Regions from separate parts of the Rhizobium sp. X9 genome, predicted to be linked through region 2. Evidence: riboswitches for the same ligand, from Rfam matches in the RefSeq annotation. Region 2 holds a riboswitch; the other holds the start of a gene.
What was found. Region 2 has a riboswitch for S-adenosylmethionine ahead of metA (homoserine O-succinyltransferase). Riboswitches for the same ligand answer to the same signal wherever they lie in the genome.
Positions count from the first base shown of each region.

Region 1: another riboswitch for S-adenosylmethionine. It lies ahead of JZY08_RS00560 (O-succinylhomoserine sulfhydrylase); the one in region 2 lies ahead of metA (homoserine O-succinyltransferase).

Region 1 covers NZ_CP071311.1:108,128-123,003, reverse strand. Annotated here, with positions in the region: gene JZY08_RS00575 (hypothetical protein) at 1-126, shown strand, start outside; tRNA gene JZY08_RS00570 (tRNA-Gly) at 177-250, opposite strand; gene JZY08_RS00565 (2'-deoxycytidine 5'-triphosphate deaminase) at 307-1,404, opposite strand; SAM riboswitch at 1,478-1,556, shown strand; gene JZY08_RS00560 (O-succinylhomoserine sulfhydrylase) at 1,600-2,784, shown strand; gene apaG (Co2+/Mg2+ efflux protein ApaG) at 3,030-3,422, shown strand; gene JZY08_RS00550 (Hsp33 family molecular chaperone) at 3,474-4,463, opposite strand; gene argF (ornithine carbamoyltransferase) at 4,707-5,624, opposite strand; gene JZY08_RS00540 (aspartate aminotransferase family protein) at 5,679-6,878, opposite strand; gene JZY08_RS00535 (GcrA family cell cycle regulator) at 7,309-7,842, shown strand; gene phoB (phosphate regulon transcriptional regulator PhoB) at 8,143-8,826, opposite strand; gene phoU (phosphate signaling complex protein PhoU) at 8,858-9,583, opposite strand; gene pstB (phosphate ABC transporter ATP-binding protein PstB) at 9,681-10,496, opposite strand; gene pstA (phosphate ABC transporter permease PstA) at 10,511-11,833, opposite strand; gene pstC (phosphate ABC transporter permease subunit PstC) at 11,830-13,314, opposite strand; gene JZY08_RS00505 (substrate-binding domain-containing protein) at 13,588-14,622, opposite strand; gene phoR (phosphate regulon sensor histidine kinase PhoR) at 14,817-14,876, opposite strand, start outside.
Region 2 covers NZ_CP071311.1:2,683,474-2,698,349, reverse strand. Annotated here, with positions in the region: gene JZY08_RS13040 (LuxR family transcriptional regulator) at 1-550, shown strand, start outside; gene pyc (pyruvate carboxylase) at 657-4,118, shown strand; gene JZY08_RS13030 (DeoR/GlpR family DNA-binding transcription regulator) at 4,251-5,051, shown strand; gene JZY08_RS13025 (MFS transporter) at 5,064-6,254, shown strand; gene ispG (flavodoxin-dependent (E)-4-hydroxy-3-methylbut-2-enyl-diphosphate synthase) at 6,375-7,625, shown strand; gene JZY08_RS13015 (OmpA family protein) at 7,689-8,351, shown strand; gene JZY08_RS13010 (polyprenyl synthetase family protein) at 8,506-9,420, opposite strand; gene mtgA (monofunctional biosynthetic peptidoglycan transglycosylase) at 9,592-10,302, shown strand; gene JZY08_RS13000 (aldose epimerase family protein) at 10,318-11,337, opposite strand; gene metA (homoserine O-succinyltransferase) at 11,412-12,338, opposite strand; SAM riboswitch at 12,421-12,497, opposite strand; gene JZY08_RS12990 (thiamine diphosphokinase) at 12,588-13,241, shown strand; gene JZY08_RS12985 (ABC-F family ATP-binding cassette domain-containing protein) at 13,246-14,876, shown strand, end outside.

The DNA.
Region 1 (14,876 bases), 570 kb from region 2:
TCGCTTGAAGCCGCCCAGGAATTGGCGACACACAGCACGCCGAAAATGACAAAAAGGTATAGCCGCGGTGACGGTTTGCAGTCGAGCAGACGAATCGCGGAAATGCGCGCCGAAAAGCGCAAGTGACATGACGTGACACGGGTGACACGTCGCATCCTCTAAGTTATTGAAAAGACTGGAGCGGGTGAGGGTAATCGAAACCCCATCATCAGCTTGGGAAGCTGCTGCTCTACCATTGAGCTACACCCGCGCCGCAGACAAGACATCGGATAGTTCCATCCGGGTGTCAAGCACCCGGAGGGGTCATTATTCCGCGCGGAAATGCTTGGAAAGTTTCAGGCCCTGGGCCTGGTAGTTGGAGCCCAGGCCGCTGCCATAGAGGCCTTCCGGCTTTTGCAGCATATGCTCGTAAACCAGGCGGCCGACAATCTGGCCGTGTTCCAGGATGAAGGGCACTTCGTGGCTGCGCACCTCGAGCACCGCGCGGCTGCCTGTGCCGCCGGCCTGCGCGTGGCCGAAGCCGGGATCGAAGAAGCCGGCATAGTGGACGCGGAACTCGCCCACCAAGGGGTCAAAGGGTGTCATTTCTGCCGCATAAAGCGGGGGCACATGCACGGCCTCGCGTGAGACGAGAATATAGAATTCATCGGGATCGAGGATCAGTTCCGCGCGGCCGCGCGCATGCAGCGGCTCCCAGAAATCGAGAACGTCGTGCTGGGCCTTCTTGTCGACATCGACCACGGCGGTATGATGCTTGCCGCGATATCCGATCAGGCCGTTCTCGCCAAAACCCATGAGGTCGATGGAAAGCGCGATGCCGCCGCCGGTCACGTTCGGAGTGTCGCTCGCGACCAGCATTTCCGTCTCGTGCAGTTTCAGCAGCTCGCTTTCGTTGAGCAGCGAGTGACCAACGCGGAAGCGGATCTGCGACAGGCGCGATCCTCGACGCACGACCACGGGGAAGGTGCGCGGGCTGATTTCCAGATAGAGCGGGCCCGAATATCCAGCCGGTATCTTGTCAAATTCCTGCGCATTGTCGGTCATGACGCGGGTGAAGATATCAAGACGTCCGGTCGAGCTTTTGGGATTGGCCGAGGCCGACATGTCCGCCGGCAGCTCCAGGCTTTCCATCAGGGGAACGATATAAACGCAGCCGGTCTCCAGCACCGCCCCCTGGGTGAGATCGACCTCGTGCAGGCTGAAGCGGTTGAGCTTGTCGATGACGCGGGTTCCGGGGCCCGGCATGAAACTGGCGCGCACACGATAGGCCTTCGAGCCGAGCCGCAGATCAAGGCTGGCGGGCTGCACCTGGTCAGCATCGAGATCGGCTTCGCTTTTCAGCTTGCCGCCCGCAAACAGCGCCCTGATTGCGCCATCCGCCAAAATGCCCGTCGTTCTGATCATGGTCATCATTCCTTTTTACGGCGACAAAACCAAAAGGAAAGCATTGACGCAAGCCGGTAACGGCAGTATGGCAAGCTTATCCCGTGGTGATTTGGCCGGTCGGCTTGCAGCCACGTTAAACAAGTGGCTAAAAAGACCGGGTGCTAGGAACCGGTCTGCTTTTGCGGCCGGTTTTTTTGTTTTGAAGGTGATCACATGAGCAATAAATGGCGCCCGGCAACCCAGCTCGTTCACGGCGGTACGCTACGCTCACCCTATGGTGAAACGTCGGAAGCGATCTATCTGACCCAGGGTTTCGTCTACGAAAACTCCGAGGCCGCCGAAGCGCGCTTCAAGGGTGAAACGGATGGATTCATCTACGCCCGCTATGCAAGCCCGACCAATGACATGTTCGAAAAGCGCATGTGCCTGCTGGAAGGTGCGGAAGACGCCCGGGCGCTTGCCTCCGGCATGGCCGCCGTCACCGCCGCCATCATGTGCCAGCTGCGCGCCGGCGATCATATCGTTGCTGCCCGTGCCCTCTTCGGCTCCTGCCGCTGGGTGGTCGAAACGCTTGCGCCGAAATACGGCATCGAATGCACGCTGATCGACGGACGCGATCTCGGCAATTGGGAAAAGGCGATCCAGCCGAACACCAAGCTGTTCTTCCTTGAAAGCCCGACAAATCCGACGCTTGAAATCATCGACATTGCCGGCGTGGCGAAGCTCGCCAACCAGATCGGCGCGAAAGTGGTGGTCGATAACGTCTTCGCGACGCCGCTCTTCCAGAAGCCGCTCGAACTCGGCGCCCACATCGTTGTTTATTCGGCAACGAAACATATTGACGGTCAGGGCCGTTGCCTTGGCGGCGTGATCCTTTCCGACAAGAAGTGGATCGAGGAAGAGCTGCAGGATTACTTCCGCCATACCGGCCCGGCCATGTCGCCGTTCAACGCCTGGACGCTGCTGAAGGGCATCGAGACCCTGCCGCTGCGCGTCAAGCAGCAGACGGCCAATGCCGGCAAAATCGCCGATTTCCTCGCCGATAGCGGCAAGGTTGCCAAGGTCATCTATCCCGGCCGCGCCGATCACCCACAGGCCGACATCATCGCGCGGCAGATGTCCGGCGGATCGACGCTCGTGGCTTTCGAACTGAAGGGCGGCAAGGATGCGGCCTTCGCGCTGCAGAACGCGCTGGAAATCGTGAAGATCTCCAACAATCTCGGCGATGCCAAGAGCCTCATCACCCACCCCGGCACCACGACGCACAAGAACCTGACCGATGAGGCGCGCGCCGAACTCGGCATTTCCGGCGGCACCTTGCGTCTTTCCTGCGGCATTGAGGATACGGACGATCTGCTGGAGGATCTGGCGAAGGGTCTGGCAGCCGTTTCGGCTTAAAAATTCAGTTTGCACATCGCCATGGCCCGTCTTCAATGTCCGGCCATGGCGTCCGAAAGGCTCCCGCCGCAAGGGTGAAGCCCGGTATCAGGCAACCAATATTTACCTTTACCGTTATCCCTAACGGTAGAAAACAGCGCAACAGAAGATGCCGCCTGCCCGTCAAGTCGTTCATTTTCTTGACGATAGCCAGAACCTATAGTGTAGGATATCGGCGGCAGGCATAATATCGAGGTGTGGCGCGTATGTATCGTGCTCTGACAAGGGATATCGAGGTTACGGTCGATCCGTATTATCTCGAGGAACAATCCGACCCGGATGACGACCGTTACGTCTGGGGCTATAAAGTCGTGATCTCGAACAACTCAGATATTCCGGTAACACTCGTCAACCGCTACTGGCACATCACCGATCAGAACGGACAGGTGGATGAAGTCTACGGCCCCGGCGTCGTCGGCGAGCAGCCGCATCTGAACCCCGGCGACAGCTACGAATATTCGTCAGGATGTCCGCTGGATACGCCGTCCGGCCTGATGTTTGGCCATTATGAAATGGAAACGGACAAAGGCGAGGTGTTCAATGTCACCATACCCGCCTTCTCACTGGATTCACCCGGCCTGATGCGGGTCTTGAACTGACGCAAACGGGGCCGCACCATTTAATAGCGCGGCCTCGCCAGTCAAAGTGCCTCAGGCGTTTTCAAACTCGCTGACATCATAGCGATAGGTCGTGGAGCAGAACTCGCAGGTCACGGCAATTGCGCCGTCTTCTTCGCTTGCCTTGATCTCTTCGGCGGTGAAGCCGGAGAGCACGCCCTTGATCTTTTCGCGCGAGCAGCTGCAGCGGTCAAAAATCGCCTGCGGATCGTAGATGCGCACGCCACTTTCGTGGAAAAGCCTGTAGAGCAGACGCTCCACCGGCACCTGCGGATCGGTCAGCTCGTCGGTATCCACCGTGTTCAGCAGCGTGACCGCCTCGGTCCAGGCATCATCCTCAGCCACGTCGTAATTGCCCTCATCGCCGTCGCCTCCGTGAAGATCACGCATGCGAAGACGCTCAGGCGCCTGCGGCAGAAATTGCGCAATCACGCCGCCGGCACGCCAGCCGTGGCGTGGCTTTCCATCGCCGTCACGGTCGAAGAATTCGGCAACGCCAAGGCGCACGCGGGTGGGAAGCTGTTCCGACTGGCGGAAATAAACCCCGGCGATTTCTTCCAGCGACGAGCCGTCCAGCGGCACGATGCCCTGATAGGGCTGCATTCCCGCGCCCTGATCGATGGTGAAGGCCAGAATGCCGGTGCCCAGCAACTGTTCCGGAGAGGTCGCTCCCGCCGCAATCGCCTCCGCCAGCCGCTCCTCATCGAAACGGGCATAGGCACGCATGCTTTCAGGGGCGGTGAAATCCGCCACCAGAAGGTCAACCGGGCCGTCACCCTTGGTCTGAACGGTGAGCTTGCCGGAAAATTTAAGCGAGGTGCCGATCAGCGCCGTCAGAACGGTGGCTTCCGCGAGAAGGCGGGCGACCACCGCAGGATAGTCGTGCCTTTCGAGAATGGCATTCAACAGCGGCCCAACCTGCACGGCGCGGCCGCGCACATCCAGACCTTCGACCTGAAAGGGCACGACCTTGTCGTCGCCAGCCAAATCGAGATCGTCCAGTTCAACTGTTACATCTGCCATATCATAACTCCTTGGCGCAGCCGTTGCGCCGCTACCGTCCAAAAGTCCGGCTTTCTGAATGTGCTTTTTCCGCTTGTCGCACAGAGATTCGGGAAGCGAAACCGCCTCCGGGAAAAATCGTGCAAATCGTGATTGTGGCCCGCCAGCAAAACCGACGAGCCTTTTCGAAGTCCCACAGATGGTAATGTGCCGAGCCAAGTTCAAGCACCCTTCCTCACCGTTTGGCAGGAAGGGCAAGAGCCGTCAGATGACGCCCATGCACCAGGCAATGATGGACTTCTGCGCATGCAGGCGGTTTTCCGCCTCATCGAAGACGACCGACTGCGGCCCGTCGATCACGCCATCAGTCACTTCCTCGCCACGATGTGCCGGCAGGCAATGCATGAACAGCGCGTCTTTATCAGCCTTCGCCATCAGGGCTTCATTGACCTGATAGGGCTGGAAAATATTGTGGCCGCGCGCCTTGTGCTCCTGGTTCATCGACACCCAGGTATCGGTAACGACGCAATCCGCTCCCGCCACTGCCTTATCGGCATCGTGGTACAGCGCGATCTCGCCGCCATTGTTGCGCGCCCAGTTCAAGAACTTGTCATGCGGTTCGGACCCCATCGGCACCGCCATCGCCATGCGATAGCCAAAACGGGCGGAGCCTTCCACGAAGGAATGCAGCACATTGTTGCCGTCGCCCGTCCAGGCAATGGTCTTGCCCTTGACCGGGCCGCGATGTTCCTCGAACGTCAATATATCCGCCATGATCTGGCAGGGATGGGTGTCGTCCGTTAGACCGTTGATGACCGGCACAGTGGCGTGTTCAGCAAGCTCGAGCAGGCGCGAATGATCTGTCGTGCGGATCATGATGGCGTCGACATAACGCGACAGCACCTTGGCCGTATCGCCAATCGTTTCGGCGCGGCCCAGCTGCATTTCCGTGCCCGACAGGAAAAGGGTCTCGCCGCCGAGCTGGCGCATGCCGACATCGAAGGAGACGCGGGTGCGGGTGGACGGCTTTTCAAAGATCATCGCCAGCATCTTGCCGGCAAGCGGCTTTGCCGCCGTGCCGGTTTTGGTGGCAATCTTGCGCGTGCGCGCATCATCAAGAATTGTCCGCAAGTCCTCCGACCCGACGGCCGAGAGGTCCAGAAAATGTTTTGGTGAAACCATGCTGATCTGTCCCATGCTTGCGAGCCCCTGAACAGAGGCCCGCCCTTGATTTACTCAGGCGATTTTCGCCTGTTTCGCTGTCAGGGAGGCGGCGGCCGCGTCGACACGCGCAAGACCCTCGCGGGCCTCTTCCGCCGTGGTGACGAGCGGCGGCAGAAGGCGGATGACATTGTCGCCCGCAGGCACGCCAAGCAGATGTTCGGCGCGCATGGCCTGCAGCAGATCGCCCGAAGGAACCTTCGCCTTGATGCCCAGAAGCAGGCCTTCGCCGCGGATTTCCTCGATCACGTCAGGATAACGATCCTTGAGCGAGGCGAGGCCCTGGCGGAAAACCAACGCGACATCACGGACCTTTTCGAGAAAACCGTCGGCTAGAACGACATCCAGCACGGCATTGCCGACCGCCATGGCCAGCGGATTGCCGCCATAGGTGGTGCCGTGTACGCCCGCCGTCATGCCGGAAGCAGCATCCGCTGTTGCAAGGCATGCGCCGAGCGGGAAACCGCCGCCAATACCCTTGGCGACTGCCATGATATCGGGCGCAACACCGGTCTGCTCATAGGCAAAGAGTTTGCCCGTGCGGCCGACGCCCGTCTGGACCTCATCGAAAATCAGGAGCAGGCCGTGCTCGTCGCACAGACCACGCAGGAGTTGCAGGAATTCCTTGCTGGGCGCGCGGATACCGCCCTCGCCCTGGATGGGCTCGATCAGAAGTGCGGCCGTCTCGGCCGTGATGGCTGCCTTCAGGGCATCGACATCGCCGAACGGCACCTGATCGAAACCTTCGACCTTGGGACCGAAACCTTCGAGATATTTCTGCTGGCCGCCGGCGGCGATCGTCGCAAGCGTGCGGCCATGGAACGCGCCTTCGAACGTGACGATACGGAACTTTTCCGGATGGCCTTTCGAATAGTGATAACGGCGCGCGGTCTTTATTGCACATTCCAGTGCTTCCGCGCCGGAATTGGTGAAGAACACCTTGTCTGCGAAAGTCGCTTCCGTCAGGCGCCTGGCGAGTTTTTCCTGTCCCGGCACTTCATAGAGGTTCGAGACGTGCCAGACCTTCTCGGCCTGCGTCTTGATCGCATCCACAAGGTGCGGATGGGCATGGCCCAGTGAGTTGACGGCGACACCGGCCGCAAAATCGAGATATCGTTCGCCGCTTTCCGTGAACAGCCAGACGCCCTCACCGCGCTCAAAGCGCAGGGGGGCTCTGGAAAACGTATCAAACAATGGCGCGGCGGCTTCGGCCATGGCTGTATCACTCCTTGCGCAGATGCGCTGTCAACGGTTGTCAATAGGCTTCAAGGGTTATCCCTCGCCTGAAAATCAAAAATGCCGCCTCGCGGCGGCAGGGGCACTATTGTCACTTCGTTTGCCGATGTCAACAAAAGTCCGCGTTTCCCGGGCTTCTCAAGCCCTAGTAGGTGGCGGCCGGCGAGCCCCAAGGTGTTGCCTTTCAGACTCAACTCGCCAGCAAGTTGGGGAAAACCGGAAAATCGATTCCAGATGATTCCCCCGACTCTTGCCACGGAGTCTGCGTGGCACTAGGTTAATCGCTAATTACTAGACTGCATTGCGGCGGAACTAGTCACCAAAAATCCGGCGGAAACCACGCTTGCGGCACGCCCGCGAGACGGAGAGGGATTCTGCCGAAAATACACGCGACAAGCGGAGAAGCGGCATGAACTGGACAGACGAGCGAGTCGAAAAACTCAAGAAATTGTGGTCCGAAGGGCTTAGCGCCAGCCAGATAGCAGCGCAGCTGGGCGGTGTCAGCCGCAATGCCGTAATCGGCAAGGTCCATCGTCTCAACCTGCCGGGGCGCGTCAAGGCTGGCGGTCCGGTCACTTCGGCACGTTCCGCGCCCAAGCGCACCGCTGCACCTGCTCCGCGCACGACGACTTTCGCAGGCCGCGTCAACGCAGCCCCGGCGCGGGTTCTCACCCGTTCGAACGCGGCAACGGCGCTGCACGAGGAGATCGACATCGAGACCGCACAGGTTCTCGATTACGTTCCTTCCAAAAACGTTGTCACGCCGATTTCCCGTCGCCTGACGCTGACGGAACTGACCGAGCGCACCTGCAAGTGGCCGGTTGGCGATCCGCTGAAGGACGACTTCCATTTCTGCGGTTGTGAAGCGCTGGAATCTTCGCCCTATTGCAAGTTCCATGCGAAACTCGCCTACCAGCCGGTGAGCGAGCGCCGTAAGGCTTGAGTGTTGCGGCACGCATTTCAACACTCAAAATTACGGGCCTTCGGGCCCGTTTTTTTATGACGAAAAACAGGCCGGCTCCGCGGTCAGCTTGATGACAGCGCGCCGAACCCTTGCCACTCCCTCGTGATTGGGCGTCACCCTTCGATTTTGGTTTCAACTGGCTGCCGATCCTCCGTCAAGACGGAGAATGGCATCGAGTTTTGTGGATGTTGATATAGAAAAAGCCCGAAACCGTTTCCGATTTCGGGCCTGCTTTTTTGCGGCACCATGTTGCCAGCGAAACTATCGGCTCCGCTTCGCTCAGGCTTCCATCGAATATCCGGCACCACGCACGGTGCGGATAACATCCTGCATGTGCGAAAAATTCAGAGCCTTGCGCAGACGGCCGACATGCACATCGACAGTGCGCTCATCGACATAGATATCGTGACCCCAGACGCCATCCAGCAATTGCGAGCGGGAAAACACCCGGCCCGGCGATGTCATCAGGAACTCCAGCAGGCGGAATTCCGTCGGGCCGAGGCGAACTTCGCGGCTTTTGCGGTGAACGCGATGGGTTTCGCGATCGAGTTCGATATCGCCGCATTTCAGCACCGATGACAGAACCTCGGGCCGGGCCCGGCGCAGCATGGCCTTGACGCGGGCCATGAGTTCCGGCGTCGAAAACGGCTTGACGACATAATCATCGGCACCGGTGGCAAGACCGCGAACCCGCTCACTTTCCTCTCCGCGCGCCGTCAGCATGATGATGGGCAGGCGTTCGGTTTCCGGCCGCATTCTCAATCGCCTGCAGAGTTCGATACCGGACACACCGGGCAGCATCCAATCCAGGATGAGAAGATCCGGAATACGCTCCTGCAGCCTGATTTCCGCCTCGTCGCCACGGGGTATCGTGTCGACGTCGTATCCCTCAGCCTCGAGATTGTAACGAAGCAGGACGCTCAACGCTTCCTCGTCTTCCACAACTGCAATCTTGGGCACCATATATTGAACTCCGCAAGCTTCTGCTTGTCTGTTACTCGGTCACCGAACCGAGGGTGTTGGAACTGTCGTCCTTCGGACGCTCGCCCTCCGGCTGGCTGCCGGTGGTCATGTAATAGATCGTCTCGGCAATATTCGTGGCGTGGTCGCCGATGCGCTCGATGTTCTTGGCGCAGAACAGAAGATGCGTGCAGGTGGTGATGTTGCGCGGATCTTCCATCATGTAGGTCAGAAGCTCCCGGAAGAGCGACGTGTACATCGCGTCGATTTCCTCGTCGCGCTCGCGAATGGCATTGGCCTTCTCGGCGGAACGGGTGGAATAGACGTCGAGGACTTCCTTGAGCTGCACCAGCGCCAGCTCCGACAGATGTTCGATGCCGCGGGCGAGCTTGCGCGGCACGCCGGTTCCGGCAACCGCGATGACGCGCTTTGCGGTGTTCTTGCCGAGATCGCCGACGCGTTCCAGATCGGCGGCGATGCGCAGGGTGCCGATGATCTCGCGAAGGTCGGCCGCCACAGGTTGGCGTCTGGCGATGGTGACGATGGCCTTGTCGCCGATTTCGCGTTCGGCATGGTCGAGAATTGTATCGTCGGAAATGACCTTCTGCGCGAGTGCCGCATCGGAATTGACGAGGGCACGCACGGCGTCGCCGCACATCTGCTCGGCAAGACCGCCCATTTCGGCGATGCGGCGCGTCAGAAACTTCAATTCGTCGTCATAGGCGGACAGGATATGCGAATGGGTCGTTGTCTGTGTCACGGTCTAGTCCTCCGGCTTGGCCTGCATGCGCGTACCCGGAAGCGGGCACGGCAGAGGCACCAGTCTTGTTCGGTTTCGAGAAAGCGCCGGCCGGGGATCAGCCGAAGCGGCCCATGATGTAATCCTGCGTGCGCTGGTCGTCCGGATTGGTGAACATCTTGTCCGTTTCATTTTCTTCGACAAGATGACCAAGATGGAACATGGCCGTACGCTGCGAAACACGCGCCGCCTGCTGCATGGAGTGCGTGACGATGACGATCGTGTAGTTGGTGCGCAGTTCGTGGATCAGTTCCTCGACCTTTGCGGTCGCGATCGGATCGAGCGCCGAGCAGGGTTCGTCCATCAGGATGACTTCCGGGCTGACGGCAACCGCGCGCGCGATGCACAGACGCTGCTGCTGACCACCGGAGAGACCCGTGCCGGACTCCAGCAGGCGATCCTTCACCTCGTTCCAGAGACCCGCCTTCTGCAGGCTCTGCTCGACGATCTGGTCCATATCCGCCTTGTTGCGGGCGAGACCATGGATGCGCGGGCCGTAGGCGATGTTTTCATAGATGGTCTTGGGAAACGGGTTCGGCTTCTGGAACACCATGCCGACGCGGGCGCGCAATTCGACGACGTCGATCGCCTGATCGTAGATATCGTCCGTGTCGAGCGTGATCTTGCCGGTGACCCGGCAACCGTCGATCGTGTCGTTCATGCGGTTCAAGGTGCGCAGGAAAGTGGATTTACCGCAACCGGACGGGCCGATAAGCGCAGTCACCGTGTTTTCACGGACGTTGAGGTTCACGTCGTAAAGCGCGCGCTTTTCGCCGTAATAAACCGAAACGTCCTTGCCGATCATCTTGTATGAGACTTCATTCATTTTCTTGTCCAGCGCCTTTTCAACTGCTGCTTCCGACAACATGTTCATTGCTCTAGCTCCCTCTACCAGCGCCGCTCAAAGCGGCGACGCAACAGGATTGCGCCAACATTCATGACGATGAGGAACAGAAGCAGGATGATGATAGCGCCAGATGTCCTCTCGACAAAGGCGCGTTCGGCTTCGTTCGCCCACATGTAAATCTGCACCGGCAGAGCCGTGGACGGATCCATTGGCGTTGTCGGATAATTCGCAACGAATGCCACCATGCCGATCAGAAGCAGCGGCGCCGTTTCGCCCAATGCGTGGGCGAGGCCGATGATGGTGCCGGTCAGAATGCCGGGCATGGCGAGCGGCAGGACGTGGTGGAAGATCGTCTGCATCTTGGATGCGCCCAGACCGAGTGCGGCAGCGCGGATCGACGGCGGCACGGCCTTCAATGCGGCACGGGTCGCGATGATGATCGTCGGCAGCGTCATCAGCGTCAGGACAAGGCCGCCAACCAGAGAGGCGGAGCGCGGAAAGCCCATGAAGTTGATGAAAACGGAAAGGCCGAGCAGACCGTAGACGATCGAAGGAACTGCCGCCAGATTGTTGATGTTCACCTCGATGAGATCCGTCAGGCGGTTCTTAGGGGCAAATTCTTCAAGATAGATGGAGGCTGCGACGCCGATCGGCAGCGACAGCACAAGCACGATCAGCATCATGTAAAAGGAGCCGATCAGCGCCACGCCGACACCCGCCGCTTCCGGACGGCTCGAATTGCCGTTGACGAAGATGCCGGTATTGAAATGCTTGCCGAGCTGGCCGCTTTCGGCGAGCTGGTTCATCCAGCCGAGCTGCTGGTTCGAGATACGGCGGTTGGCTTCATCCACCGTCATGTCCACCTGGCCCTTGAAGGCACTGTCGACATCACCAGACGCCAGAAGCGTGACGGTGCGCGTGGTGCCGATAATGGCCGGATCGGCAACGACGATATCGCGCAGCTGTGTGCGAACGCTGTCCGAGATCATGGTGTTGACGGCGCGAAGACCGGCACGGTCCGTCGGCGCAACGCCAAGAACCTTGGCGACGGCATCGCGAGCGAGGACGGGATAATTGGCCGTCATCAGCTTGGCAGGATTTGCGGCCCGCTCATTCTTCGGATCGATGATCAGTTCGGAAAACTCGACCGGAACGGTGATCATCGTCTGCTGGAAGGCGGTGTAACCCTTGGAGACGACCGACCAGAGCAGCAGGAAGAGGAACAGGAGGCCAAAGGAAATCGCTGCCATGCCATAGGCACGGAAACGGCGTTCGGCGGCGTAGCGGCGCTTGATGCCGATATCACGACGTGCGGCCTTGTTGGTGCCGGCAGCGCCGGCTGCGGGAGAAACGATGTCGGTCATTCATATTGCTCCCGGTATTTGCGCACGATGTAAAGCGCGTAGATATTCAGGCAAAGCGTGATGGCAAAAAGCGTGATGCCCAGCGCGAAGGCAACCAGCGTTTGCGGCGAGGTGAATTCAAGGTCGCCGGTCAGCTGACTGACGATCTTGACCGTTACGGTGGTCATCGGTTCGAAGGGGTTGAGTTGCAGGCGGGCGGCAACGCCGGCCGCGAGAACCACGATCATGGTTTCGCCGATCGCACGCGATGCCGTCATCAGCACGGCGCCGACGATGCCGGGAAGAGCGGCGGGAACGATGACCTTCTTGATGGTTTCAGACCGCGTGGCGCCGAGACCGAGCGAACCGTCACGCAGAGAGCGCGGCACGGCGGTGATGATGTCATCCGACAGCGACGAGACATAGGGGATCAGCATGATGCCCATGACGAAGCCGGCGGTGATGACGCTCTGCGCCTGGATGAAGTTGGCGTAATTACCCGTCGCCAGACCGTTGATCTGCGTGGAAATGTCTCTGAGGAACGGACCAACCGTCGTCAGCGCGAAGAAGCCGTAGACGATGGTGGGAATGCCGGCGAGCACCTCGAGCAGCGGCTTTGCCACGGAGCGAAGGCGTGGCGAGGCGTATTCCGACATGTAGATCGCCGAAAACAGGCCGACCGGGACCGCCACCAGCATGGCGACGAAACCGATGTAAAGCGTGCCGGCGAGCAGCGGGATCAGGCCGAACTGGCCGGACGAGTCCGTTGCACCCGCCGCCGCGAAACGCGGATCCCATACCGTTCCGAAGAAGAACTGGTGTGCCGGAACCATGGTGAAGAACTGGATGGCTTCCGTCAGCATCGACAGGACGATGCCGATGGTCGTCAGAATGGCAATGGAGGAGGCAACGAGCAGGGCCGCGAGAATGACCTTCTCGACCCTGTTGCGCGCCCGGAAGCGCGGAGCGATCGAACGCAGCGCATAAGCTGCACCGCCGAAAGCGGCCAGCAGCACGATTGCGATCATCGCAATACGGCTGGTGGACGTCATCGCGTTCAGCGTCTGGGCGGCATCGACCATGTAGCGCTCGGGATCGCCGGCGATGGCAACGCCCTTCGACGCCAGAAGCGGCCGCACTGTGGCGGCATCCGCATCAACCTGCGCCGTTTCCTCCGCCGTCAGCCGCTGCAGACCTCGGGCGATCGACGTTACCATACCATATGTCAGGCTCTGCTGCGCTTCGGATTGAGCGCGCACATCTTCAGGAAATTCAGCGCGCACGGAAGACGTAATGATCAGCGGGCTGATGACAAGCCAGGCGCAGAGAATGAGCGCCGCGGGCAGCACCGCCCAGACCACCGCGTAGGAACCGTGATAACCGGCACGGGAATGCATGGTGGCGGGGCGCCCGCCAGACAGGGCAACGGCACGGCGGCTGCCGAGCAGATAGCTGCCGATGCCGATCAGCGCCAGTATCAGCAAAAGGATCGATGTGTTCATTAGAGTTCCCTCGGCGTGCCCCAAGAGCACGATGCGATATCGGGCAAATCAAAAAGTCATCAAAACGAGACTGCTGGACCATCCAGAAATGCTTGCCGCCTGACTGTATCAAAGTCCGGCAAGCGTCAAGGTTGATACATCCTATCCATCTGTAATCGATCAACAATTATGTGGACGACGATGAATTGGAACTGTCAACCGGAGACCGTCGCCGAGGCGGAAAGGCAGCGGAGTGGAATGAGGGGCGCGGCAGGCCGCACCCCTCTTTCTGTATTACATCGAAGCGCCGGCAGCGAACTTGGCGCGGATTTCTTCGCGTTCTTTGTCCGGAGCGGCAACGAGGCCGTAGTTGGCGAGCGGGGAATCCGGGCCGATCATTTCGTCAGAAACGAAGAACTCGACATATTCCTTGAGGCCCGGGATAACGCCCAGGTGAGCCTTCTTCACGTAGAAGAACAGCGGGCGAGAAACCGGGTACTTGCCGCTGGCAACGGTTTCGGTGGACGGAACAACGCCCGAAACAGTCGCAACCTTCAGACGGTCAGCATTGTTTTCATAGAATGCGAGGCCGAAAACGCCGAGGCCGGTCTTGTTGGCATCGATACGGGCAAGCGTCTCGGTGTAGTCGCCGTCGATGTCGACTGCGGCGCCGTCCTTACGGACTGCGATGCACTTTGCAGCAGCCTGCTTGGCATCGGGAACCAGCGTCTTGATGGCGTCGGTGGCGCCTGCTTCCTTGCAGCCGTCAGCCATGATCTTCTCTTCGAAGACTTCGCGCGTGCCGTGCTTGGAACCCGGGATGTAAGCAGCGATTGCTACATCAGGAAGTTCCTTGTTGACTTCCGACCACTTCTTGTAGGGGTTGGCAACGAGCTTGCCGTCCTTGACGACTTCAGCGGCGAGAGCGAGGTAGAGATCCTTCGGCTCAAGCTTGATGTCCTTGTTGGATGCGTCCATTGCGAAGACGATACCGTCGTAACCGATCTTCACTTCCTGAACGTCGGCAACGCCAGCAGCCTTACAGGCGGCCAGTTCGTCGGCCTTGATCTTGCGCGAAGCGTTGGCGATGTCGATGGTGCCTTCACCAACGCCGGAGCAGAACGCCTTCAGACCGCCGCCCGTGCCGCCGGACTCAACAACCGGAGCCTTAAAGTTCGGGAAGGTTTCAGCAAAGGTCTCGGCAACGATCTTGGCATAGGGCAGAACAGTGGAAGAACCGGCAACCTGAATCTGGTCGCGAGCAGCGGCGGCGCCAGCGAAGGCGACAGAAGCCACCAGAGCTGCTGCGGAAAATTTTACGATGTTCATTTGTCTCTCCCGTCGTGGGCTTGTTTGTGGACGCAGCCGATTGCGGCAATCGCTCTTAGCATGCGCTCGGCGACCTTTTCTTAACCACCGTAGCCACATCCTTTTATGTCACTTCGGTGAAAGATTTGTGACAATCTAAATTACTGATTTTGCTTATAGAATTTTTCGAAATTAAAGGCCTTATGCCTTTTATGTTAAAATCTGACGGTAAAGTCCGTGCCGTTGCCCAGTTCCGATTTAATGATGAGGCGGGC
Region 2 (14,876 bases):
GGTCTACAGGGCCAAGAAATACAATCTCGTCGATCCCGTCCGCAAGGTGATCGGCATGGTGCACAAGCCGTTTCAATGGAAAGAGGCTCTCGAAGGCCTGCCCCGCGCCATGCATCGGAAAAGGGCAAGCGTGTTTTTTAACGATGCCGGCCGCTATGGCCTGCAGGGCGGTTATGCCTTTCCCGTGCATGGGCGCGCCGGATTTATCGGCGCGGTGTTCATTGGTGGTCAGGACAGGCAATTGCCCTCGCTCCAGGTCGAACTGCTGGATGCGGCCACGCGTGCGGTATTCTGGCGCCTGCTCGATCTTTCCGGTCAGGCTCACGGCCTCAACAATTCCCCGGATGTTTCCGCTCTCGAGTTGACGAAACGGGAAATGGAGGTGCTGACGCTGATGGCTGATGGCATGACCTCGACCGAAATCGGACGCCAGCTATCGATCTCCAACCATACGGTCGACTGGTATATCAACGGAATCCAGCGCCGGTTCAGCGCCAAGAACCGGCAGCATACAGTCGCGCTCGCTTTTCGCCACGGCCTGCTGAGCTAGCGGCGACAGGACGGTTCTCTCCCGAATTGCCCTTTCCAAGACCGGGTTTTGCTGCTTAATTCCGCAGTGCAGCAGAAATTTTGTTTTGGCGTGTGGGGAGACCGTCTTGAAAATATCGAAAATACTTGTTGCCAACCGATCCGAAATTGCGATCCGCGTTTTCCGGGCAGCGAATGAGCTGGGGATAAAAACCGTCGCGATCTGGGCGGAAGAGGACAAGCTGTCTTTGCACCGCTTCAAGGCGGATGAAAGTTATCAGGTCGGCAGGGGCCCTCATCTTGCCAAGGATATGGGACCGATCGAAAGTTATCTTTCGATCGAGGAGGTTATCCGCGTCGCCAAACTTTCGGGAGCTGACGCGATCCATCCCGGCTATGGCCTTCTGTCCGAAAGTCCTGAATTCGTAGAGGCCTGCAACAAGGCGGGTATCACCTTCATAGGACCGACGGCGGATACGATGCGCCAGCTCGGCAACAAGGTCGCCGCCCGCAATCTTGCCATTTCGGTTGATGTACCCGTTGTTCCCGCCACCGATCCGCTGCCGGACGATATTGCGCAAGTCGAGCGCATGGCTGAGGAAATCGGTTATCCCGTCATGCTGAAGGCCTCCTGGGGCGGCGGCGGCCGCGGCATGCGCGCCATCCGCAAGAAGGAAGACCTGGCGCGTGAGGTGACCGAGGCCAAGCGCGAGGCGAAGGCCGCCTTCGGCAAGGACGAGGTCTATCTCGAAAAGCTGGTGGAGCGCGCGCGCCACGTCGAGAGCCAGGTTCTCGGCGATACACACGGCAATGTCGTGCATCTGTTCGAGCGTGATTGTTCTATTCAGCGCCGCAATCAAAAAGTGGTCGAGCGTGCACCCGCACCTTACCTCAGCGAAGCGCAGCGCCAGGAACTGGCAGCCTATTCCCTCAGGATCGCAGCCGCGACCAATTATATCGGCGCAGGTACGGTCGAATATCTGATGGATGCCGATACCGGCAAGTTCTACTTCATCGAGGTCAATCCACGCATTCAGGTGGAGCATACCGTCACCGAAGTCGTGACCGGTATCGATATCGTCAAGGCGCAGATCCATATTCTGGAAGGTGCCGCAATCGGCACGCCGGAATCGGGCGTGCCGAAGCAGGAAGATATTCGCCTCAACGGGCATGCGCTGCAGTGCCGCATCACCACGGAAGATCCGGAACACAACTTCATTCCGGATTATGGCCGTATCACCGCTTATCGCTCGGCGTCCGGCTTCGGCATTCGTCTGGATGGCGGCACGTCCTATTCGGGAGCGATCATTACCCGCTATTACGATCCGCTGCTGGTCAAGGTAACGGCCTGGGCGCCGCAGCCGGACGAAGCGATCAGCCGCATGGACCGCGCGCTGCGCGAATTCCGTATCCGCGGCGTAGCGACCAACCTGACCTTCCTCGAAGCCATCATCGGCCATCCGAGTTTCCTCAACAACACCTATACGACCCGCTTCATCGATTCGACGCCGGAACTGTTCGCGCAGGTCAAGCGTCAGGACCGCGCTACCAAGCTGCTGACCTATCTTGCGGATGTTACGGTGAACGGCCATCCGGAAACCAAGGGCCGCGTCAGGCCGCCGCCGAATGCGGCGCAGCCAGTCGTGCCCTATATCGACGCGCCGACGCCGGATGGTACGAAGCAGTTGCTCGACCGGCTGGGACCGAAGGGTTTTTCCGACTGGATGCGCAATGAAAAGCGGGTGCTGGTGACCGATACGACGATGCGCGACGGCCATCAGTCGCTGCTGGCCACGCGCATGCGCACACACGACATTGCCGGCGTGGCGAGCGTTTACGCCAAGGCCTTGCCGCAGCTTCTGTCGCTGGAATGCTGGGGTGGTGCAACCTTCGACGTTTCCATGCGCTTCCTGACCGAAGACCCGTGGGAGCGTCTGGCGCTGATCCGCGAGGGTGCGCCGAACCTGCTTCTGCAAATGCTGCTGCGCGGTGCGAACGGCGTCGGATACAAGAACTATCCCGACAATGTCGTGAAATATTTCGTCCGCCAGGCCGCAAGGGGCGGTATCGACCTGTTCCGTGTGTTTGACTGCCTCAACTGGGTGGAGAATATGCGTGTCTCGATGGACGCAATCGCCGAAGAGAACAAGCTCTGCGAAGCAGCCATCTGCTATACCGGTGATATCCTCAATTCGGCACGCCCGAAATACGACCTGAAATATTACACCAATCTCGCCGCTGAGCTGGAACGTGCAGGCGCCAATATCATCGCCGTGAAGGATATGGCAGGGCTTCTGAAGCCTGCCGCTGCCAGGGTGCTGTTCAAGGCGCTGCGGGAGGCGACCAGCCTGCCGATCCATTTCCACACCCATGACACATCCGGCATTGCGGCTGCGACCGTGCTTGCCGCCGTCGATGCGGGCGTGGATGCGGTGGATGCCGCCATGGACGCGCTTTCTGGCAATACGTCCCAGCCCTGCCTTGGCTCCATCGTCGAGGCGCTGGCCGGGTCGGAACGGGATACCGGTCTTGATCCAGAATGGATCCGTCGCATCTCCTTCTACTGGGAGGCGGCGCGCAACCAGTATGCGGCTTTCGAAAGCGACCTCAAAGGACCGGCCTCGGAAGTCTATCTGCATGAAATGCCGGGCGGCCAGTTCACCAACCTCAAGGAACAGGCCCGTTCGCTGGGTCTGGAGAGCCGCTGGCACGAGGTGGCGCAGGCCTATGCCGATGCCAACCGCATGTTCGGTGATATCGTCAAGGTAACGCCGTCTTCCAAGGTCGTCGGCGATATGGCGTTGATGATGGTGAGCCAGGATCTGACGGTTGCCGATGTCGAAAACCCTGATCGTGAAGTGTCATTCCCGGACTCGGTGGTTTCGATGCTGAAGGGCGATCTTGGACAGTCGCCAGGCGGCTGGCCGGAAGCCCTGCAGAAAAAGGCGCTGAAAGGTGAGGCGCCCTACACCGTGCGTCCCGGTTCGCTGCTGCCGGATGCCGACCTCGATGCGGAAAGAAAGGCGATCGAAACCAAGCTCGAGCGCTCCGTGAACGACTTCGAATTCGCGTCCTATCTGATGTACCCGAAGGTGTTCACCGATTTCGCACTGACCGCCGAGACCTATGGTCCGGTCTCGGTCCTGCCCACTCATGCCTATTTCTACGGCATGGAGGATGGGGAGGAGCTGTTTGCCGATATCGAACGCGGCAAGACGCTGGTCATCGTCAATCAGGCCTCATCCGGTACGGATGACAAGGGCATGGTGACGGTGTTCTTCGAGATCAACGGCCAGCCGCGCCGCATCAAGGTGCCGGACCGCGCCCATGGCGCATCGGGTTCTGCGGTCCGCCGCAAGGCTGAACCCGGCAATGCGTCGCATATCGGCGCGCCGATGCCGGGCGTGATCAGCCGCGTCTTCATCAATCAGGGTCAGGAGGTGAAGGCCGGTGACGTGCTCCTGTCCATCGAGGCCATGAAGATGGAAACAGCGCTTCACGCCGAACGTGACGGCAAAATCGCCGAGGTTCTGGTGCGCCCCGGTGACCAGATCGACGCGAAGGACCTGCTGATCTCCTACGCCGAATGATGCGCTGACGCGTGACATTTTACTTTTCGGTATAAACGCCCGCCCTTTGGCGGGCGTTTTGCTGTTGCGCCTTTGCTAAAACTCAATTATGCATGTTCGTGCACGTTTATTCCTGTTTATGCATGAGTCCCGATGAACGATCATTTTGTCAGCGAGCGCCAGGCGCTCATCCTTGCGCAGTTGCGGCAAAGCGGCCGTGTGCTCGCACAGGATCTGGCGCAGAACTTCGGCGTTTCCGAAGACACGGTCCGCCGGGATCTGCGCGAGATGGCGGCACGTGGCGAATGCCTGCGCGTTTATGGCGGGGCTTTGCTTTCCGATAGCACGACGGTGCCGCTGAAGACGCGTATTGCCGAGGATGCCGACCGCAAGGCTTCGCTGGCGCGCGCAGCCATTCCACTTCTCGAGCCGGGCATGGTCGTTTTCATCGATGCTGGCTCCACCAATCTGGCCATCGCCAGAGCGATCCCCACCGGTCTTAACTTGACCGTGGTGACGAATACGCCGGCCATCGCCGCTGAACTGACGGGGCGGGCCGATATCGATCTGGTGCTGATCGGCGGCAAGGTCGATCCGGCCGTTGGCGCTGCGATCGACGCCATGGCTTTGCGGCAACTTGAATTGATGCGGCCCGATCTCTGTATTCTCGGCGTTTGCGGCGTCGCGGACGAGACCGGCCTTTCGGCGGATGTTTTCGAGGATGCCGTGTTCAAGCGGCTCGCCTGCAGCGCCAGCCAGCGGATTGTCGCCGCCGTTACCACGGAAAAGCTTGGCCACAGAGCGGCTTTTCACGTGCATGATTTTTCCCCGCCCCTTTCCCTGGTGCTCGAACATGATGCCGACCCGGCGCTGATCGAGGCGCTGTCGGCAAGAGGTGTACAGCTTCATTGCGGCGATGATGACGCCGTTCGATTTTCCCATGGTCAAGTCTGAAGGATATTGCCGATGAACGGCCCCACGACATTTTCGCCAACGGTGAAGCGCTCATCCTATCTGACGCGCCACAGGCTTGGTGTGTCCCTGCTGTTTTTGATGAACGGTTTCATGATGGGGTCCTGGGCCCCGAAGATTCCGGAGTTTGCGGCGCGTTTATCCCTAAGCGAAAGTGCGCTCGGCCTGATTATTCTGGTTTTTGGCATCGGTTCGCTGGTTTTCATGCCGATCGCCGGTTCCCAGATCGCCCGTTTCGGATCGCGCACGGTCAGTCTCGTGACGGCAGCGATCTTCCTGCCGACACTGCTTTTCATCTCCTGGGCAGGCACGATCTGGGCGGGAGTGATTGCGGTTTTCCTGTTTGGCGGTCTGACGGGAGCGATGGATGTGGCCATGAACGCCAATGCCGTGGCGGTCGAGCGTGACATGCGCCGCGCCATCATGTCGTCGTGTCATGCCTTCTGGAGCCTCGGCGGCCTGATCGGTGCCGGTCTTGGCGGTTACCTCATCACGGCAATCGGCGTTCAGGGTCACGCGATTGCACTGACAATTATCGCCCTTGTCCTGCTGGTCATTGCATGGCCGCGCGTTCTTGCGGATCGTCCCCATGCGGAAGAGGAGCGCCCGAAGGGCGGCCTGCCGATGACACCCCTGCCGTGGATCATCGGCCTGATGGCGTTGTTTTCGATGATCCCGGAAGGTGCGATCCTCGATTGGGGTGCTCTTTATCTGCGCAACGAACTCGGTGCTTCCGTCTCGCAGTCCGGTTTCGCCTTCGCTGCATTTTCCATGACCATGGCGATCATGCGTTTTGCCGGCGATCTGGTGCGCGACAGGTTCGGGGCCGTCCGGACCCTGCGTTTCTGCTCGGTCATGTCGATCACCGGTCTTCTGATTGCCGGTCTTGCGGGAAATTCCACTTTCGTGATTATCGGTTTCGCCATTGCCGGTATCGGTATTTCCAACATGGTTCCGATCGCCTTTTCGGCAGCGGGCAACATGCCCGGGCTGGCACCCGGCATCGGCCTGTCAGTCGTCACCACCATGGGTTATTCCGGCATTCTGGTAGCGCCCTCGGCCATCGGCTTCATTGCCGAACATACCGGCCTTGCCAGCGTCTTTCTCGCTCTGCCGTTGCTGCATGTGGTGGTTTTGCTGCTTTCGCGGCTTGCCCGGCACGCGGATGGTGCGGGCAAGGAATAGGCGTCTCGAATTTTGCCATGATTGCGGTAAAGTAGAAGCTCTTACGCGTTGGGTGTTGACAAGGAGGCCCCCTTGTTTCACCTCAATTGCCAGACCTTGCCGCAAGCTCCAGAGACCGCCATGACGTCACACGCCGATTACGACCCAAAGCCCCGCCGCGCATCCGTCGCCGTCGACGTGGGCGGCGTCATCGTCGGGGGCGGCGCGCCCGTTGTCGTGCAATCCATGACCAATACCGACACGGCGGATATTGACGCCACCGTGCAGCAGGTGGCGGCGCTTTTCCAGGCTGGTTCGGAAATGGTGCGCATCACCGTTGACCGGGACGAGAGCGCCGCAGCCGTGCCGAAAATCCGCGAGCGGCTGCTGCGTCTTGGCATGGATGTGCCGTTGATCGGTGATTTCCACTATATCGGCCACAAGCTTCTGGCGGATCATCCGGCCTGTGCGGAAGCTCTGGCGAAGTATCGCATCAATCCCGGCAATGTCGGCTTCAAGGACAAGAAGGACAAGCAGTTCGGCGAAATAGTCGAAATGGCCATCCGCTACGACAAGCCGGTTCGCATCGGTGTGAACTGGGGATCGCTTGACCAGGAATTGCTGACGACGCTGATGGACAAGAACAAGGAGGAGGGTTTTCCGCTCTCCGCCCGTCAGGTCACCCGTGAGGCCATCGTCCAGTCGGCGCTGATCTCCGCCGAGCTTGCCGAAGAGATCGGCCTGCCGCGCAACCGCATCATCCTTTCTGCCAAGGTCAGCCAGGTGCAGGACCTGATCGCGGTTTATTCGATGCTGTCGGAGCGGTCCAACCACGCCCTGCATCTCGGGCTCACCGAAGCGGGCATGGGTTCCAAGGGCATCGTCGCCTCTTCTGCCGCCATGGGTTATGTGCTGCAGCATGGCATCGGTGACACGATCCGCGTTTCGCTGACGCCGGAGCCGAATGGCGACCGCACCCGCGAAGTCCAGGTGGCGCAGGAATTGCTGCAGGTCATGGGTTTTCGCCAGTTCATTCCGGTCGTTGCGGCATGTCCCGGCTGCGGGCGCACCACGTCCACCGTGTTTCAGGAACTTGCCCAGAACATTCAGAACGACATTCGCAAGAACATGCCGCTCTGGCGTGAAAAATATCCCGGCGTCGAGGCGCTCAATGTTGCCGTCATGGGCTGCATCGTGAATGGCCCCGGCGAAAGCAAACATGCCGATATCGGCATTTCGCTGCCCGGAACCGGCGAGAGCCCCGCCGCTCCAGTCTTCATCGACGGCGAAAAGGCCCTTACCCTGCGTGGGCCCAATATCGCCGCCGATTTTGAAGCGCTTGTGATCGATTACATCGAAAAGCGTTTTGGCCGGAAAGATGCGGCGGAGTAAAGAGTACCGTGAAACCGGAATTCCACTGTCATACCTCCTGAACCCTTCGGAGCATCAAACTACATGATCAAGAAAATTGCGATCGTTGCCCTTTGCGCGACCTATCTTTCCTCCTGCACCACCACCGACCCCTATACGGGCGAGCAGAAGATGTCGAACACGGCGGGCGGCGCCGGCATCGGCGCTGTCGTCGGTGCTCTCGGTGGTCTGGCTGTCGGCGGGTCGCCGACGGGTCGCCGTAACGCAGCCCTCATCGGTGCCGGTATCGGTGCGCTTGCCGGCGGCGCCATCGGTAATTACATGGATGGTCAGGAAGCCGAACTGCGCGCCCAGCTTCAGGGCACGGGCGTTTCGGTTAGCCGCCGTGGCGACAGCATCGTTCTCAACATGCCGTCGAACATCACCTTCGCGACGGATCAGGATCAGGTCATTCCGCCGTTCTATCAGACGCTTGATTCCGTTGGCATCGTGCTGAACAAGTTCAACCGCACGCTGATCGACATCAATGGTCACACCGATTCCACCGGTAGCCCCGGCTACAATCAGGGCCTCTCGGAACGCCGTGCCGCCTCGGTTGCCAATTATCTTGGCGCACGCGGCGTCGATCAGCGCCGTATTTCGACGCTCGGCTTCGGTCCGTCGCAGCCGATCGCTTCGAATGCAACGCCGGATGGTCGCGCCCAGAACCGTCGCGTCGAAGTGCTGATTTCGCCGCTCAAGGGCTAAAGCGCACGTAGCTCTCCTACCGTCACCCCGGACTAGATCCGGGGTCCAGCGCGATCAAGTCCTTGATCGCGAAAGACTCCCGTCACGACGCAGACGCGCCGTGGCTGGATGCCGGATCTAGTCCGGCATGACGGAAGACGCTACGAGAACCTTGTCAGCTTTTTCGTTCAGCGATGAATCTTGCGGCCGCGATGAGAATCGCGGCCTTTTCGCCATAAGGGGCCAGGAGTTCGCCGGCTTCCGCCACCAGTTCCTGAAGCTTGCCGCGCGCCCAGTCCTCACCGCGCAGCGCCACCAGCGTTCCCTTGCCGCGTGCGGCGTCCTTGCCGGTTGCCTTGCCCATGGTGGCGGCATCGGCCGTCAGGTCGAGGAGATCGTCGGCAAGCTGGAAGGCGAGGCCGATCTTTTCACCGAAGAGGCGCAGTCTTTGCCTTTCGGAAATATCGCTGCCGGCGATGATCGCGCCGGCTTCGCAGGCGAAACGCAGCAGCGCACCGGTTTTCATAGCCTGCAATGTAACAATGCCTGCTTCGTCCGGAGCCTTCTTTTCCGCAGCGAGATCGAACGCCTGACCGCCGGCCATCCCGCCGATACCCGCTGCGCGGGCGAGTGACAGCACGAGAGCGGCCTTGCGATCTGCCGAGAGCGGATTTTCGTCCGACGCGATGATGTCGAAGGCGAGCGTCAGCAGGCTGTCGCCGGCGAGAATGGCGGTTGCCTCGTCGAATTTGCGATGCACGGTCGGCTGGCCGCGACGCAGATCGTCATCATCCATGGCTGGAAGATCGTCATGCACCAGCGAATAACAATGGAGGCATTCGAGTGCAGCACCGACATAAAGGGCAGCACCGGCATCTCCGCCCAAAAGGGCAGCGCTTTCAATGACGAGGAAAGGCCGCAGACGTTTGCCGCCGTTCAGCACACCATGACGCATGGCGTCGAGCAGGTTTTGCGGGCGCGTAATCTCATCCGCGCGCGCCTCTGCGGACAGCAGGCGACCAAGCAGGGATTCGGTCTTTGCCGCGTTATCGCGCAGCCGCGTTTCGAAATTCGTCATCTGAGCGTCCATGTCGCGCTCTTTGGCATGCCGCGCGGGGCCAGGCAACCTTTTCGTGATTCCTGAGGTCAACTGTTTGACCGGACTCGCCTTGAAGCCGGCAATGGAATATGAAAGGCTTCGATTGGTGCGGGGCTTTGACGAATATTGAGCAGTACGCCTGAAAGCGACGCAGATTACGCCGTGCTGGCGGAAGACCGGAGCAGTCCGAAGGTGGATTTTCGCACGTTGGCAAAGCGTATCTTCTTGACCTTGCTGGCATTGCTGATCCTGCCCTATCTGCTGATCCCGGTTTATGCGCTGCCTTTCATCCGGCCGGTCTCGACGCTGATGCTTGCCGATCTGGTGACCCTGCAGGGTTATGACCGGCGCTGGGTGCCTCTTGAGGATATTTCACCGCGCCTCGTTCAATCCGTGATGATGTCCGAGGACGGGCAATTCTGTTTCCATGGCGGCGTTGACTGGAACCAGATGCAGTCCGTCGTCAGCAATGCGCTCGACGGCGCCTCCACCCGCGGTGCCAGCACCATTCCGATGCAGACAGCCAAGAACCTGTTTTTATGGAACGGCCGTTCTTTCCTGCGCAAGGGGCTGGAACTGCCGCTGGCGATTGCGGCCGATTTCGTCTGGTCGAAAAAGCGTATGATGGAGATTTATCTCAACGTTGCCGAATGGGGGCCTGGCATTTACGGCATTGAGGCGGCGGCGCAACATCATTTCAAGGTGCCGGCTGCAAAGCTCAGTTCCCGTCAGGCAGCGCTGCTAGCCGTTTCCCTGCCCAATCCCATCGACCGTGTCGCCGGCAAGCCGGGTCGTGGCCTGCAAAGACTTGCCGGCCTTATAGAACGACGCGCCCGGGCCTCCGGGGCTTATGTCGGCTGCGTGCTGGACTGACGCCAGCCCGCTGCCTTAGCCCTTCTTGAAAATATAATCGGTTTCCTGACGCAGCGTTTCGCCCGGCCGAAGGATCGCGTGCGGAAAATCGGGGTGATTAACGGCGTCCGGCCATATCTGCGTTTCCAGACAAAAACCGGCAAAGGGGCCGTAGTGGCGGCCATCGAGACCCGCAACAGGAACGTTCAGCTTGAAGGCCGAATAGAATTGCACGCCGGGTTCGGTGGTGTGAACCTCAAGGGCGATATCGGAGGCGGGCGAATAGGCGCGGGCAACCTTGCGCTTGGCGCGACGCTCTGGCGAAAGGCAGAAATTGTGGTCGTAGAGAACCTGTTCGCCATTTTCCTTGCGCCGCATCGGCGTCGGGTGTCGCAGGTCGAAGACGGTGCCCTCGACGGAGCGTATTTCGCCGGTCGGTATCTGCTTGTCGTTGGTCGGCAGGTAAAAGTCGGCGGCGATGCTGATCTCGTGCCCAAGTGCGGTATCCGCGCCATCGAGATTGAAATAGGAGTGCTGGCAGACATTGGCGATGGTCGGCTTGTCAGTCACCGTTTCATAGACCACCGAAAGCACGCCGCCGTCGCGGATCGTATAGGTGGCGGTAACAGTGCAATTGCCGGGATAACCGGCGCGGCCATCGGGATCGATGATCTGCAGAACCGCATGGCTTTCGCCATGTTCCATCAGCATCCAGTTGCGTTTGCCCATGCCGTCGCTGCCGCCATGCAGGTGGCTGACGCCTTTTTCGTTCAGTTCCAGCTGGTATTCGTGCCCGTCGATCGAGAATTTGCCATCACCGATACGGTTGGCATTCCGGCCGGGGGTGGCGCCGAAATAGGACGAATATTTGTAGTCCTCGAAGGTATCGAAGCCGAGGACGAGCGGCGGCTGGTGGCCCTCAAGGCGCAGATCCTGAATGACCGCTCCCCAGGTGATAACCTTGGCCGTCAAGCCGCCCTTCGAGATGGTGACGCGCTCGACCTTTTCGCCGGTCGCCGTGAAACCGAAATTCTCCCGTGCCGCCGCGTCGCTCATGGCGTCCTTCTCCCGATATCTTTGAATTGCCGGCGGACGTTGCGTCATTTTCCGGCAATTCGCAATCCCGCAATTTACGCGGCGATTTCCCCGATGGATTCGAGATCGTAGGGCGTCGTCTGGTATATCTCGTTGATCCAGTTGCCAAAAAACAGATGGGCATGGCTGCGCCAGCGGTTGAGCGGGGCTAGTTCCGGATCATTGTGCGGAAAATAATCATGCGGCAGCTTGATAGGCACGCCGGCATTCGCATCGCGGAAATATTCATCCGAAAGCGAAGTGGAATCATATTCGACGTGGTTGAACATGTAGAGACGGTTGCCCGCTTTCTCATGCACCAGGCACACGCCCATTTCCTCTGACTCCATCAGGATTTCGAGCTCGGGGTGTTTTTCAATGTCAGTGCGGCGCACTTCCGTCCAGCGTGAGACCGGAACCTGGAAATCGTCCGAAAAGCCGTTCAGATAGATCGATGAAGGGCAGAGATTGCGGTGACGATAAACACCGAAAGCCTTTTCCTTCAGTTCGTATTTCGGCACACCGTGGAAATGGTAGATGGCGGCCATCGCGCCCCAGCAGACGTTCAGTGTCGAATGGACGTTGGTTTGCGTCCAGTCGAAAATCTTTTGCATCTCGTCCCAGTAGGTGACGTCTTCATAGTCCAGCATTTCGATCGGCGCGCCGGTGATGATGAAGCCGTCGAACTTGCGGTGGCGCACTTCCTCCCAGGTCTCGTAGAAAGACAGAAGGTGCTCTTCCGGCGTATTCTTGGCGCGGTGGCCGCCGATGCGTATCAGAGAAAACTCCACCTGCAGCGGCGAAGCACCGACGAGGCGCGCCATCTGCACTTCCGTCTTGATCTTGTTCGGCATGAGATTGAGAAGCCCGATCTGGAGCGGGCGGATATCCTGCCGGATGGCCGCCGTTTCAGTCATGACCCGCACACCCTCATGAACGAGGGTGTCGAAGGCGGGAAGCGTATCGGGAATCTTGATCGGCATGTCGAACTCTCTTTTCGGATGACGTAAAGAACGTTGCGAAAACAAAAAAACCGGCAGCGAAATCGCAGCCGGTCCCAGGAAATTGCCTTTTTCCTCGACCCTTTAGCGACTTCTTTAAAGTGGCTGCAAGCCGGTCGGCAAATCACCACTGAGGCGTTTCATAATCCTGAAGCCGACGAAAATCAATATCGGCTGATTTCGTCGGGTTTCTGCCTTTCCATTTTTGCCTGAGGTGCGATAAGGCAGGGCATGGATAGAGAACGCTTCACCATTCTGCTTGGCGGCGATGTGACGGTTACCGACCGCCTGAAGCTGGCGGTTGCGAACAGCCGTGTGATCGCGGCCGATGGCGGCATGCGCCATGCTGCACCGCTTGATCTTACGCCAGAGCTCTGGGTGGGAGATTTCGATTCCGCCAGCACGGAGCTGCTCAGCTCCTGGCCAAATGTGGAGCGCCAACCTTACCCGGCCGCAAAGGCCGTGACCGATGGCGAGATCGCAGTCTCGGGGGCTCTCGCCCGCGGCGCGGGTTCGCTGGTGCTCGTTGGTGCACTCGGCGGGGCGAGAAGCGACCATGCGCTTCAGCATCTTCTTTACGCGGTGGCGCTTGCTGAGCGTGGTCTAGACGTTACGCTGACCTCCGGCGAAGAGGAGGCTCGCCCGCTTGTTGCCGGTTCCCTCGATATCGATCTGCCGCCCGCTTCGCTGTTTTCCGTTGCCGGGCTCACCGCTCTTACGGGGCTTGATATCGGCAATGTGCGTTATCCGCTCAAGGATTTCGCGCTTGCTTTCGGCTCCTCCCGCACTATTTCCAATGTCGCGAATGGCGGGCTCGTGCATTTCTCGCTGAAAAGCGGAAAAGCCATCGTGCTCGCCCGCCCTTATGATCTGACCGGAGCCTGACGCCTTGGCACCCCCAATTTTGAAACTCGATGACATCAAGCTGACTTTCGGCGTGACCCCGCTGCTCGATGGCGCCAATCTTCAGGTGGAGCCGGGCGACCGCATCTGCCTTGTCGGGCGCAACGGTTCCGGCAAGTCGACCCTGATGAAGATCGCCGCAGGTCTCGTCGAAGCGCAGTCAGGCGAGGTTTTCCGCCACCCCTCCGCCACCATCCGCTATCTGGAACAGGCACCGGATTTTGCCGGTTACGATACCGTGCAGGCCTATGCCGAGGCGGGGCTCGGGCCGGGAGACGATGCCTATCGTGTCACTTATCTTCTCGAGCATCTCGGCCTGACCGGACAGGAACATCCGGAAAGCCTTTCCGGCGGCGAAGCGCGGCGCGCGGCTCTTGCCCGCGTTATGGCGCCCGAGCCCGATATTCTGATGCTGGACGAGCCGACCAACCATCTGGACCTGCCCACCATCGAATGGCTTGAAGGCGAATTGCAGCAGACGCGCAGCGCGTTGGTGCTGATTTCGCACGATAGGCGTTTTCTGGAGAAGGTCTCCACCTCGACCGTGTGGCTCGATCGCGGCCAGTCGCGCCGTCTCAATCGCGGCTTTGCGCATTTCGAGGAATGGCGTGACAAGGTGTTGGAAGAGGAAGAACTGGAGCAGCACAAGCTCGGTAAGGCCATCGAGCGCGAAGAACACTGGATGCGTTATGGCGTGACTGCCAGACGCAAGCGCAACATGCGCCGCGTGGGCGAGCTTCAGGCCATGCGCGCGGAATATCGCGGTCACAAGGGACCGCAGGGCGCGGTGCAGGCGACGGCTTCGGACGTGCGGGAATCCGGCAAGCTGGTCATCGAGGCCGAGGCCATCACCAAGTCTTATGGCGAGCGCGTGATAATCGCACCGTTTTCGCTGCGGGTGCATCGTGGCGATTGCATCGGTCTCGTCGGCCCGAATGGTGCGGGCAAGACCACGCTTCTGAAGATGCTGACCGGACAGCTTGAGCCGGACAGCGGCACGGTGAAGCTCGGCACCAATCTCGAGATAGCGACGCTTGACCAGAAGCGCGAAGATCTCAATCCAAACGATACGCTTGCCCATTACCTCACCGACGGGCGAGGCGATAATCTGCTGGTCAACGGCGAACTGAAACATGTGACGGGCTACATGAAGGACTTCCTGTTCCAGCCGGAACAGGCCCGCACGCCGATCCGCAACCTTTCCGGTGGTGAGCGCGCCCGTCTTATTCTGGCGCGCATTCTGGCAAGGCCGACCAATCTGCTCATCCTCGACGAGCCGACCAACGATCTCGATATCGAAACGCTCGATCTGTTGCAGGAAATCGTTGCGGGCTTTTCGGGCACCGTCATCCTCGTCAGCCACGACCGCGATTTTCTCGACCGTACCGTTACTTCCACCATTGCGCCCGCCAATCCGGACCAGCCGGATGGACGCTGGATCGAATATGCCGGTGGCTATTCGGACATGATGGCGCAGCGCAAGGGTGCGGCGGAAGAAAAACGCAAGGCGGAGAAGCAGGAAAGGGCGAAGGCCGCACCTTCCGCTTCCGCGTCGCAGGACCCTTCAAAGGCCAAGGCCAAGCTTTCCTTCAAGCAGAAATTTGCGCTCGAAAATCT